Regions from separate parts of the Marinobacterium aestuariivivens genome, predicted to be linked through region 1. Evidence: predicted binding sites of a transcription regulator. Region 1 holds the regulator's gene; the other holds the start of a gene.
What was found. The regulator FNR, encoded in region 1, switches genes on or off when oxygen is low (the NO sensors DNR and NnrR bind a similar motif). The targets are predictions, from matches to a motif close to TTGATNTANATCAA.
Positions count from the first base shown of each region.

Region 2: a site for FNR is predicted at 2,843-2,856, ahead of ACFQDL_RS03405 (nitrate reductase subunit alpha). Genes of this name have one in related genera too.

Region 1 covers NZ_JBHSWE010000001.1:5,438,609-5,445,090, reverse strand. Annotated here, with positions in the region: gene ACFQDL_RS28575 (YigZ family protein) at 1-299, opposite strand, end outside; gene ACFQDL_RS28570 (cation diffusion facilitator family transporter) at 292-1,446, opposite strand; partial or broken gene queE (7-carboxy-7-deazaguanine synthase) at 1,816-2,446, opposite strand; gene rdgC (recombination-associated protein RdgC) at 2,459-3,370, opposite strand; partial or broken gene ACFQDL_RS28555 (adenine phosphoribosyltransferase) at 3,547-4,088, opposite strand; gene fnr (fumarate/nitrate reduction transcriptional regulator Fnr) at 4,254-5,024, opposite strand; gene ACFQDL_RS28545 (oxygen-independent coproporphyrinogen III oxidase) at 5,154-5,441, opposite strand; gene hemN (oxygen-independent coproporphyrinogen III oxidase) at 5,444-6,482, opposite strand, start outside.
Region 2 covers NZ_JBHSWE010000001.1:657,904-664,385, forward strand. Annotated here, with positions in the region: gene ACFQDL_RS03405 (nitrate reductase subunit alpha) at 1-2,686, opposite strand, end outside; gene ACFQDL_RS03410 (TOL_0244 family TonB-dependent receptor) at 3,225-5,030, shown strand; gene ACFQDL_RS03415 (YfiR family protein) at 5,027-5,761, shown strand; gene ACFQDL_RS03420 (sensor histidine kinase, YfiR-like protein-associated) at 5,694-6,482, shown strand, end outside.

The DNA.
Region 1 (6,482 bases):
ACGACAACGCAGATCTCCCCGAGCCCCGAGTGGGTCAGGACATTGAGCATCGGCTTGCCGGCCGTGCCGCGGGGCTCTCCGTCGTCACTGCAGTTCCACTGGTTGTAATCCTGCGGGTCGCCGGCGACATAGCACCAGCAATTATGGTTGGCGTCCGGGTGCTCCCGGCGGATCCGACCGACGAACGCCTGGGCGGCCTCGATGCCGGCCGTCGGCGCGACATGGCAGATGAAGCGACTGTTTTTGATCTCGATCTCGACGCTTCTCGCCGATGCCGGGCGATCGAAGGGTTCAGCCATGGGCCGGCGCCAGCCAGAGTCTGAGCTGGGAGAACCAGTAGTGCTGCTTCAGCGCCTCGCGAAGCCGGCTCTGCAGTTCGACGCCGGACAGTTCACATTCCTTGAGGCTGAAGCTGTCGACCTTGAGCTCGAGTTCGATCCGGGCATTAACGTAGTGCAGCATCAGTTCCTCCCAGCGCAGGCTCGGATTGATCTGGTCGACGGCGCTCTGAAGTGCCTGTTCGACTTCGTCACGCAGCGGCAGCGTGTTGCAGAACAGCTGGCTGTCGTCGTTGTAGGTATCGATATGAAAGATGATCTGTTCGATGTTGTCGAAACGGCTCTTCAGCCTGCGCACCACGGTGTCGCCGATGTAGTGGCCCTCGGATGCGCTGAGATGACTGTCGACCTGGATATGCATCTCAAGCAGGCTCTGTCCGCCCATCAGGCGGCTTTTCAGGCTGTGAACGCTGATAACGCCGTCCACCTCCATGACCGCCTGCTCCAGTTCCCGGACCTCCTCCTCGGGCAGTGCGGTATCAACCAGCTCCTTGACGCTTTTCCAGGTCAGGTCCCAGCCGATCTTGGCGACCAGCAATGCCACCAGTACCGCGGTCAGGGCGTCAAGCCAGGGCGCGCCGAGCATGGCGCCACCGACGCCGAACAGCACAACGACCGATGAAAAGGCATCGGTGCGGCTGTGCCAGGCATTGGCAATGATGAGGTCCGACTTCAGTCGCTTGCCGGCCGCCAGGGTGTAGCGATAGATCCACTCCTTGCTGACGATCGACACCGCCGCGACTACGAGGGCGGGCCAGGTTGGCGTCTTCAGCGCTTCGCCGCTGAGCATCAGGCCGACACTGTCATAGGCCATGGCGCCGGCGACGGCAATCAGCAGGCCGCCGAGCATGACGGTGCCGAGGGTTTCGAACCGGGCGTGGCCATAGGGGTGATCCTGGTCCGGTTCCTGATGGGCCATGCGCAGGATCAGAATCACCATGAAGTCGGTGGCGAGGTCCGAAAGCGAATGGATACCGTCGGCGATCAATGCGTGGGAGTAGGAGAACACCCCCGTGATGATCTTGGCGATACCGAGAGTGAAATCCAGTAGGCTGCCGACCAGGGTGACCCGGCGGGCTTCTCGTTGACGTTCTTCAGCGGTGTACATGGCAATTCCGTTTCGGACACTGTACCGATTTTACCGGCCGGGGCCTGTGCCGGGCCAGCCTGGGGGCTGAGTCTGTGTTCATTCTGTCGCCAGGCAGGCCGACAGAAAACTGTAACGACTGGTTTACAGCGTAAAATCGCTGCCTAAGGCCGGCAAGCTCGACAGATTTCGAGTTGCTGGTCCTATCTATTTGAATATTAATAACAAATTACTGCTGGTTACAAAGTGATCAATCTGTTGCGGGCCGAGCGGTTCCGGGGCGGCCGGGCAGGTATCTTATCCTGGCCCACAACGTTATCCACAGCAGATGTGGGTATAACGTCGCAGCACCGTCACAATCGAGCTCCGGGGTCTGTTGATGAACGCCATTCAGTCGATACCGATGATCTTGTGCGTCTGCAGGCTCAGCTTCCACTGCGGATGTGCCAGGCAGTAGCGTACCGTGGCTGCGAGATTTTCCTGCGCGGCGGGACCGTCCAGGGGTTGCAGATAGAAGTGTTCGAAATCGAGCCCGGCAAACCGCTCCGGCGGTGCCTGCAGTTGCGGATAGACGAGCTTGAGCTCCTGCCCGCGGGTGATCACCAGCTGCGCCGATGCCTTGGGGCTGACGCAGATCCAGTCGATACCGGGGGCAGGGGGCGCGTGCCATTGGTCTCGATCGCGACTTCGAAACCGGCAGTCTTGAATGCCTCGACCAGCGGCTCATCGAGCTGCAGGGCGGGTTCTCCGCCGGTGCAGACGACATAGGGCTGGCCACCCGAGGCGTCCGGCCAGAGCGCCCTGACGGCCTTGGCAAGCGCCGCGGCGCTGGCGAACTTGCCGCCATTCTGGCCATCGGTGCCGACGAAGTCGGTATCGCAGAAGTCGCAGACCGCCTGGTGGCGGTCCTGCTCGCGGCCGGACCAGAGGTTGCAACCGCTGAAGCGGCAGAACACCGCCGGCCGGCCGCTCTGGGCGCCTTCCCCTGCAGGGTGTAAAACATCTCTTTGACGCTGTACATCGGGACCGGGTCCTAGGTTGCGCTGTTTTCGCCGCCGAAGGCCTGCAGCAGGTCCGGAATCAGCCGGCTCAGTTCGAGACCGATCTGGGCGACATCGGCATCGAAACGCGCCAGCTCGTCGTCGGCAACATCCTTCTGCTGCTCGCGGAACTGGTCCGTCTGCTTGATGCGATGGATGCTGAGGTCCTCGTGCAGCAGAAAGCGCAGATTCTCATCCCACTCCAGAGCCAGCTTCGTGACGCGCTTGCCAGCCTCGAGGTGGGCGACAATTTCCGCGCTGGTCAGGTCCTGGCCCTTGATGCGGATGACGCCACCTTCCACCAGGTTGTCCTTCATTTCGCACTCGTCGAGCAGCTGCAACGAGGTTGGGAGGGGCTGCTGCTGTTCGAGCCAGTGGCTCATCACCGCCGAGGGCGACTGCTTGACGTCCGGCAGCACCACCGGCAGCGTGCCCAGGCTGCTGCGCAGCTGCGTCAGCAACTCCTCGGCCTTCTTGTGGGCAGAGGCATCGACCAATACCCAGCCGGCCTGGGGCGCGATCAGGGCCCAGGTCTGCTGGCGCCGGGTAAAGGCCCGCGGCAGCAGATCCAGTACGATCTCGTCCTTGAGCTGATTGCGCTCACGTCGATAGACCTTGCGTGCCTGCTGATGTTCGATTTCCTCGACCTTTTCCTCGAGCGTCTCGCGGATCACGCCGGAGGGCAGAATCTTCTCCTCCTTCTGGGCGCAGATCAGATAGTAGCCCGCACAGCTGTAGACGAGCTGGTCCGGCAGCCCCTTGCAGGGCGCGATCCAGCCGTAACGGCTCATCTCCTGACTGCCGCAGGGCTGGAATGGATGCTCTGCAAGGGCGGTTTCCAGGCTTTGCGCGTCCCTGTCGAAAGCGGAGGTCAGGCGATAAAAAATCAGATTTTTGAACCACATAGTCTTCTTTGCCGGCTGGTGGAGGGCGCTATTCTAACGGCTCGGGCGGGAAATGCCATGCGCAGGGCGCTTCGTTTATCGATGGTCGGGCGAGTAGTCGGCACCGGTGGCGTTCCGAAATGCCGTTGCCGGTGCTGGTGACGCGTAACGCGTTACGCGTTACGCGTCACCAGATCTCAGAGGCCCTCGTAGGCCAGCAGCGTATGCACCGGTATGCCGGCTTCCTGTATGCGGGTCGAGCCTTCGAGGTCGGGGAGGTCGATCAGGGCGGCGGCCTCGTAGACACTGGCGCCCAGTTCCTTGATCAGGGTGCTGGCGGCCAGGATGGTGCCACCGGTCGCGATCAGGTCGTCGAAGATCAGCACCTGGTCACCGGGGCCCACCGAGTCGGTCTGCATCTCGACCGCGGCGGTACCGTATTCCAGGGTATATTCGGCGTGGATGGTTTCACCCGGCAGTTTGCCCTTCTTGCGTACCAGCACCAGCGGAATATTGAGGTGATAGGCCATGATCGAGCTGATCAGGAAGCCCTGGCGTCGATGCTGGCGATATGGGTGATATCGGTATCGATATAGCGCTGGATGAAGTCGTCGGCGACCATGCGCAGCGCCTTGGGATCCTTGAACAGCGGCGTGATGTCGCGAAACTGGACGCCTGGCTCCGGCCAGTCCGGAATCGTACGGATAATCGATTTTACATAGCACTCGTCAAAGGGCATTAAGGACTCCTGCGCGCGCATCCTGTTCGATGCTTGATATGGCTCAATGTTTTCAGGGCGAGAAAAGCGTCTAATGAAGGTGTTGGGTTACCAGCCAGAGATGGCTTATCAACTGTGCAGCTTGCACGGCATCCGCAGCTTCTGTGGATGCCGTTTTTTTATATATCAGGATGTCTGTCGGGACAGTGCCGGATCCTGCACCGGGCATTCGCCGGACAGCAGGTAAAGCTGGTCGAGATCGGTAACGTCGATCTCCTTGCCTTCGACCTGGATCAGACCGCTCTTCTGGAAACGGGTGAATATCCGGCTCACGGTTTCCACTGCCAGCCCGAGGTAGTTGCCGATCTCGTTGCGCGACATCGACAGGCGGAAGCGGGTCTGGGAATAACCCCGGGCCTGAAATCGCTGCGACAGCTTGATCAGAAAAGTGGCAACGCGCTCTTCGGCGGTCTTTTTCGACAGCAGCAGCATCATCTGCTGGTCGTCACGAATCTCCTTGCTCATGGTGCGCATGATCTGACGTCGCAGCTCCGGCAACTCGCCGGACAGGTCGTCGAGGCGGGTAAAGGGGATTTCGCAGACGGTGGTGGTCTCGAGCACCTTGGTGGAAACCGGATAGACACCGGAATCGACGCCGCTGAGGCCGACCAGTTCGCCGGGAAAGTAGAAACCGGTGATCTGCTCTTCGCCCTCGTTGGTCAGCGAATAGCTCTTCACGGTACCGGCGCGCAACGCATAGATGGATGTAAAAGGCTGGCCCTGACGGAACAGGTGCTCCCCTTTCTTGAGGGGCCTGCTTTTATCGATGATGTCGTCGAGGCGGTCGATTTCGGTCATATTGAGCGAGACCGGCAGACAGAGTGAACTCAGGCTGCAGGTGTTGCAGTGTGCTTGTTGCAGGCTACGGAGCTTCCCTTCCGGTTTTTGGTCAGCCATGGTCGGTTCCTGTTGTGTCGATAGGCCCGGGGGCGCAGTTGGAGACGATTATCCAACATTTGCCGCCCGGGTTGAAGTCACAACGGGAACTATGGCCGCTATGCCATCAGGCAGCGCGGAAAAAGCGGCTCAGATGATGCGGGAGAAACCCTGCACCGGAGCCTGTTTCGGAATATAGGCGTCGAAGGCCATGCAGATGCGCCGGATCAGCAGGCGGCCGGCGGCGGTCACGGTCAGTACCCGGTCCCGTCGTTCGACCAGGCCATCGGCGATGAAGCTTTCGATCTCGGCCTGTTCGGCGGCGAAATAGTCGTCGAACGCGATGCCGAAACGCTCCTCGATGCTGTTTTGGTCGAGCTCGAAGTGGCAGATCAGCTCGCCAATGACGCGGCGGCGGATCCTGTCGTCGGCGTTCATGATCACCCCCGCTTGACAGCGGAGGCACGGCTCTCGACGGCGCGCGTATAGGCCCCCATATCGTGTTCATTCTGAAAGTAGACGTCACCAATCTGGCTGATCGCCGACACGCCCAGTGCCACCAGATCGCAGTCTGCATGGGTGGTATAGCCCTGGAAATTCCGGTGCAGCTGGCGCGAACGCTGGGCAATGGCGAGACTGTCGTCGGGCTTGGCGAAATGATCCATGCCGATATAGACGTATCCGGCCTCGAGCAGCCGGTCGATGCTGTCGTGGAGAATCTGAAGCTTGGCGTCCGGGCCCGGCAAATCCTCTGCGCGAATGTGTTTTTGCGAGCGGAAACGGTCCGGCAGGTGGGCATAGTTGAAGACCGACAACCGGTCCGGCGACAGCCCGATCACGGTATCGAGGGTGGCGGCAAAGCTTTCGGGGGTTTGATGGGGCAGACCGTAGATCAGGTCCATGTTGATCGAGCGGAAGCCCTCGCTGCGTGCGGATTCCAGAATCTGCTGCGTCATCTCCAGTGGCTGGATGCGATTGACCGCCTGCTGTACCCGTGGATCGAGATCCTGTACGCCGAGGCTGATGCGGTTGAAGCCGATCTGGCGCAGCACCGCGATGGTTTCGGCGTCGGCTTCGCGCGGGTCGACCTCGATCGAGTAGTCGCCGTTATCGTCGTCCCTGAGGTTGAAATTCGAGCGCAGCGCCGACATCAGTTCCGTCATCTGCCCATGGCTGATAAAGGTCGGGGTGCCGCCGCCCCAATGCAACTGGTCGACCTGGCGCCCTTGCAGGCGCCCCTTGCTAAACAGTTCGGCGGAGCGGGCCATCTCCCGGTATAGGGTGTCGAGATACGGCTGGGCTTTGTTGCGGTTGCGGGTAATGACCTTGTTGCAGGCGCAGTAGTAGCAGACATGCTCACAGAAGGGGATATGGACATAGAGCGACAGGGGCGAATCGCTGTCCGCCGTGGCCAGGCCCGCTTCGATCAGGCGTTCGGGACTCAGCAGCGGGTCGAACTGCACGGCCGTGGGGTAGGAG
Region 2 (6,482 bases), 4.8 Mb from region 1:
TGGGGTAGTCGCGCTCGACCACGCTCAGGCTCGGCATGGTCTTGCCCGGCACCGGCTCGCACTCGCCCTTCTTCCAGTCCTGGACGCCGAACGGCTGCGCCAGCTCCGCCGGGGTGTCATGCTGCAGCGGCAGCGTCACCAGGTCCTTCTCGACGCCGAGGTGACCGACGCAGACCTCGGAGAACGCCTTCGCGATGCCCTTGTAGATGTCCCAGTCGGAACGGGCTTCCCAGGCCGGATCCGTGGCCGCGGACAGCGGGTGGATGAACGGATGCATGTCCGAGGTGTTGAGGTCGTCCTTCTCGTACCAGGTCGCGGTCGGCAGCACGATATCGGAATAGAGGCAGGTGGTGGACATGCGGAAGTCCAGCGTCACCAGCAGGTCGACCTTGCCCTCCGGCGCCTGGTCGTGCCAGACGACCTCTTCCGGCTTCTTGCCGCCGGTCGCGCCCAGGTCCTCGCCCAGCACGCTGTGGTTGGTGCCCAGCAGGTACTTGAGCATGTACTCGTGGCCCTTGCCGGAGGAACCGAGCAGGTTCGAGCGCCAGATGAACATGTTGCGCGGGAAGTTCTGCGGGTTGTCCGGATCCTCGGCGGCGAAGCGCAGGGTGCCGTTCTTCAGCTGCTCGACCGTGTACTCGGCCGGGTTGCGGCCGGCCTGTTCGGCCTTGCGCACCAGCTCCAGCGGGTTGGTGCCCAGCTGCGGACAGGACGGCAGCCAGCCCATACGCTCGGCGCGGACGTTGTAATCGATCAGGCTGCCGGTCCACTTGGACTTGTCGGCCAGCGGCGAGAGGATCTCCTGGGCCTCCAGCTTCTCGTAGCGCCACTGGCTGGAGTGGTTGTAGAAGAAGGAGGTGCCGTTCATGTGACGCGGCGGACGCTGCCAGTCGAGGGCGAACGCCAGCGGCAGCCAGCCGCACTGGGGACGCAGTTTTTCCTGCCCGACGTAATGCGCCCAGCCGCCGCCGCTCTGACCGATGCAGCCGCACAGCACCAGCAGGTTGATCAGCCCGCGGTAGTTCATGTCCATGTGGTACCAGTGGTTCATACCGGCACCGACGATGATCATCGAACGACCGCGGGTCTTGTTGGCGTTGTCGCCGAATTCACGGGCGATGCGCTCGACGATCTTGCGGTCGACACCGGTGATGCGCTCCTGCCAGGCGGGCGTGTAGGGCGCGTTGTCGTCGTAGCTCTTCGCCACGTAGTCGCCGCCGAGACCGCGGTCGATGCCGTAGTTGGCCAGCATCAGGTCGTAGACGGTGACCACCAGGCTCTCGCTGCCGTCGGCCAGCTTGATGCGCTTGGCCGGCAGGTTGTGGTGCACTACGTCGGCGATCTTGTTGTCCTGGAAGTACTCGTTTTCGACACCGCCGAAATAGGGGAAGCCGACCGATACCACCTCGTCGTGATCGTCGAGCAGGCTGAGCTTGAGCTGCGTTTCCTGGCCCTCGCCGCCCTCTTTCGCCTCGATGTTCCACTTGCCCTTCTCGCCCCAGCGGAAGCCGATCGAGCCGTTCGGCACGACGTAGCGTCCGGAGGCCTCGTCGAAGGCGACGGTTTTCCAGTCCGGGTTGTTGTCCTGGCCGAGGTTGGCGTCGAAGTCGGACGCACGAACGAAGCGGCCGGCGGCGTACTGGCCGTCGTCACGCTTGTCGAGCTGCACCAGGAACGGCATGTCGCTGTAACGGCGGCAGTAGTCGGTGAAGTACTCGCTCGGATTGTCGACGTGGAACTCTTTCAGCACCACGTGGCCCATTGCCATTGCCAGCGCCGCGTCGGTGCCCTGCTTCGGGTTCATCCACAGATCGCAGAGCTTGGCGACCTCGGAATAGTCCGGGGTCACGGCGACGGTCTTGGTGCCCTTGTAGCGCACCTCGGTGAAGAAATGGGCATCGGGGGTACGGGTCTGGGGGACGTTGGAGCCCCAGGCGATAATGTAGTTGGAGTTGTACCAGTCGGCCGCTTCCGGCACGTCGGTCTGCTCGCCCCAGGTCATCGGCGAGGCCGGCGGCAGGTCGCAGTACCAGTCGTAGAAGCTCAGGCAGGCGCCGCCGATCAGCGACAGATAGCGGGCGCCGGCGGCATAGGAGACCATCGACATCGCCGGGATCGGCGAGAAGCCGACCACGCGGTCCGGGCCGTACTGCTTGATGGTGTAGGTGTTGGCCGCGGCGATGATCTCGTTGACCTCGTCCCAGCTCGAACGCACGAAACCGCCCTGACCACGGACGGACTTGTAGGATCTGGCCTTGTCGCTGTTCTCGACGATCGACGCCCAGGCTTCGACCGGCTCGAGACTGGTGCGGGCTTCACGCCAGAGCTTGAGCAGGCGCTTGCGCACGGTCGGATACTTCAGCCGGTTGGCACTGTAGATATACCAGGAGTAGCTGGCGCCGCGGGGGCAGCCGCGGGGCTCGTGATTCGGCAGATCCGGACGGGTGCGCGGATAGTCGGTCTGCTGGGTCTCCCAGGTGATCAGACCGTTCTTGACGTAGATCTTCCAGCTGCAGGAGCCGGTACAGTTGACGCCGTGGGTCGAGCGCACGATCTTGTCGTGCTGCCAGCGCTGGCGGTAACCGTCCTCCCAGTCGCGGCTCTCGCTCCGGGTCTCGCCGTGGCCCCCGGCGAAGGTGCCCTGTTTCTTCTTCAGGAATCTCAATCGATCAAGCAGATGGCTCATGGTTCTCTCTCCTGAAACCTTCAGGTCAGGACGGAACCTGGACCCGACGGGTCTGGCTCCGATCTTGGGGTTTTGAATCCGGTGGCGGCAGGCGAGGTATTGCTGCCTCTCCCGCCGGCATTGGGGCCACTCTAGGTCAGCCGGGTCCTGCGAAAGTTGACTCAGATCAACGCCCGCCGACCGGCCTCCGGCCTGCCAGGGAGCGAATACCACTTTGGTGGTACCTCCAGATGAAGAACCCAACTTACTGAAAGAAAACCACTTTTTAGGTCAGGACCGACGTTTTCGAGGGACCGGCGGCGAACCCGGGGTCTTAGTGGGTAATACCCGTCCGGAACGCCGGATTTCGGATTGGCCTAACCCCGGAATAGCGACTATCCTGCATGCTGTATGCATATATAACTGGACGCTCTGACTATGCCGGCAAGGATGTCAAGGAAGCGCCGGGCAGCCAGCGCGCTGCCGACCCGCTACCGTTCGCTGCCGTTCAGCCTTTATATCGGGCTGTCCTGGCTTGCACTTGCCCCTCTCCCGGCCAGTGCGCTCCCCCCGACGAGCTGATCGAACTCAGTCTCGAAGATCTGGCGAACCTGACCATCAGCTCGGTTTCGAAGACACCCGAACGGCTGTCCGATGCCGCCGCGTCGGTGTTCGTGATCACGGCCGAGGATATCAGGCGCAGCGGTGCCACCCGCCTGCCCGAGGTCCTGCGCCGGCACCGAACCTGCTGGTCGCCCGCACCGGCGCCGACAGTTACGCCATCAGCGCCCGCGGCTTCAATTCGACCACCGCGAACAAGCTGCAGGTGCTGATCGACGGCCGCATCGCCTATACCCCGCTCTACTCCGGGCTATTCTGGGATGCCCAGGACCTGATGTTGGAGGATATCGAGCGCATCGAGGTGATCAGCGGCCCCGGGGCCACCCTCTGGGGCAGCAACGCGGTCAACGGCGTGATCAATGTGATCAGCCGTCCGGCCAGCGAGACCCGGGGAACGCTGCTGAGAGGCGGCGCAGGCAACCTCGAGCGCGGTGCGGCACTGCGCCATGGCGGCCCGGTTGGCGCCGACAGCCATTTCCGGGTCTATGGCCAGGGGTTCCGGGTCCCGCAGTCGGAGCAGGAAAACGGCAGCGGCGCCCGTGACGGCTGGCACAAGGGGCAGGCGGGCTTTCGCCTCGACAGCGGCGAACTGACGCTGCAAGGTGATCTTTATGAGGGCCGGCTGAACCGGGAAACGGCCGATAGCGGCGAGATCCGCGGCCTCAACCTGCTCAGCCGCTGGCGCCACGACCTCGACGACGGCTCCAGCCTGCAGTTGCAGGCCTATTACGACAGAACCGAGCGCGAACTGCCCGGTCTGTTCGCCGAGACGCTGGATATCGTCGATCTCGAGCTGCAACACAACCTGAACGCCGGGGACGGTCACCGGGTTGTCTGGGGGCTGGGCTATCGTCATGCCTGGGACGAGGTCAGCAACTCGGCGCTGCTGCAGTTCCTGCCGGACGACGAACGGCTGCACTGGAGCAACGCCTTCGTTCAGGACGAAATCCGCCTGCGCCCCAACCTGCACCTGACGCTCGGCGCCCGCCTCGAGCACAACCGCTACACCGGTTTCGAGTTCATGCCCAATGTGCGCCTGGGCTGGAACCTGACGCCCCGGGACCTGCTCTGGGCCTCCCTGGCCCGTTCGGTGCGCACGCCGTCGCGCCTCGACCGTGACTTTTTCGTTCCCTTCCTGCCGTCGGCGGGCGGGCCCTTCAACGGCGGCCCGGATTTCGAGTCCGAAACGGCCGACTCGCTCGAGCTCGGCTATCGGGGGTCGCGCGGCGGACGCTTCAACTACTCGATCACCGCCTTCTACCAGGATTACGACAAGCTGCGGGCGGTCGAGCCGGTCGGTGACGGCACTTTCGTACTCGGCAACGGAATCGAAGCACAGATCTACGGCCTCGAGGCCTGGGGCGACTACCAGGTCAACGAAGGCTGGCAACTCAATGCCGGCGCCCTGCTGCGGCGCGACGAGCTCGATCTCGACCGCGGCAGTCTCGAGACCTCCCAGGGCAATGACCCGTCGCACCAGTGGCTGCTGCGCTCGCGGCATGCACTGAGCCCGGTACACGAGTTCGACTGGACGATCCGCCATGTCGGCAAGCTGCCCGACCCGGAGGTCCCGGCCTATACGGCGCTCGATATCAGACTCGGCTGGCAGCCGAGGCCCGAGTTGGAACTGTCGTTGTCGGGCTGGAACCTGCTCGATGACCGTCATCCCGAGTTCGGCCAATCCGGGTCACGCAGCGAGGTCGAGCGCAGCCTGTACCTGGAACTCCTGTTGAGGTTCCGATGATGCGACCGATTGCGAGTCTGCTCGCCCTGCTCTGCCTGGGTGCCGGCCTGCTGGGTGCAGCCACGGCACCGGCGCAGGAGGCGGCACCGGAAACGCGAATCAAGGCGGCCTTTCTGTACAAGTTCTGCCACTACGTGGAATGGCCCGATCAGGCCTTCGAAGCCCTGGACAGTCCAATCCGGATCGGCATCGTCGGTGCCGAAAACATCGCCGATGAACTCGAGCGGGCGGCGCAGGGCCAGCGTATCGGCCGGCGACCGTTGCAGCTGCACCGTCTCGATCCCGATGCCGACCCGGCGGGCATCCATCTGCTATTCGTCGACGCCGGCACGCTGAATGCCCGCCCGCCCATTCTGGGCCGCCTGCAGCACCAGCCCGTGCTGCTGGTGACCGACAGTCCGGCAGGGCTCGACACGGGGGAACCATCAACTTCGCCGTCGAAAACGACCGGGTACGCTTCGATGTCTCGCTGGCCGTGGCCAGCGAGCATTCACTGCGTATCAGCTCGCAGCTGTTGTCGGTGGCACGACAGGTACGGAGGGCACAGCCATGAACCGGCATCTGGACGCCGTACGGCACACCGACTTTCCAGCCTCCGCCGCCCCGCCGTCGTCACGGCAGGCCTTCGGGCTGCGGTCGATCCGTCACAAGCTTTCGCTCGGGGTGCTGCTGAGCACGGTGACGGCACTGTTGATTTCGGGCGCCGTCATCATCTACTACGACCTGAGTGATTTTCGCCAACGTACATTGCAGGACCTTCGCACCCAGGCCGACCTGCTCGGCCAGGCCAGCGTGGCGGCGCTGCAGTTCGATGACGCCGACACCGCGACCGCCCAGCTGAGCCTGCTGCGGCTGCGTCCGCAGATACTGGCGGCCACCCTTTATGGTGTCGATGGCAAGGCCTTCGCCCGTTACAGCGCCGGCGGCGTCACGGACCTGCCGCTCCCGACGCGGGTCGACGACACCGCCTATCGCATCGACGGTGACCGGCTGCTGCTGTCCCGCCCCATTCTGTTCGACGGCGAGCGGCTGGGCTTCATCTACCTGTTGGCAAACTACCCCTACCGGGAGCGGTTGCTACGGGATGTCGGCATCGTCGTCGGCGTGGCCCTGTTCGCTCTGGCGATCTCGATGTTGATCTCGCTGTGGATCCAAAGCCGCATCACCCGGCCGGTCCTGCGGGTCAGCGAACTGGCGCGACGGGTGGTCGAGCAGCGTGACTATGGCCTGAGAGCCGATACCGGCGGCGACGACGAGATCGGTTATCTGGTGCAGGCCTTCAACGACATGCTGGCCGAAATCGGCCGCCGCACCGCGGAACTCGAATCCAGCAACCGCCGCCTCGGGGAGGAGATCCACGAGCGCCGCCAGGCCAGCGAGGAGATCCGGCGCCTGAATGCCGAGCTCGAACAGCGCGTCCAGCTGCGCACCGCCGAGCTGGAGAACGCCAAC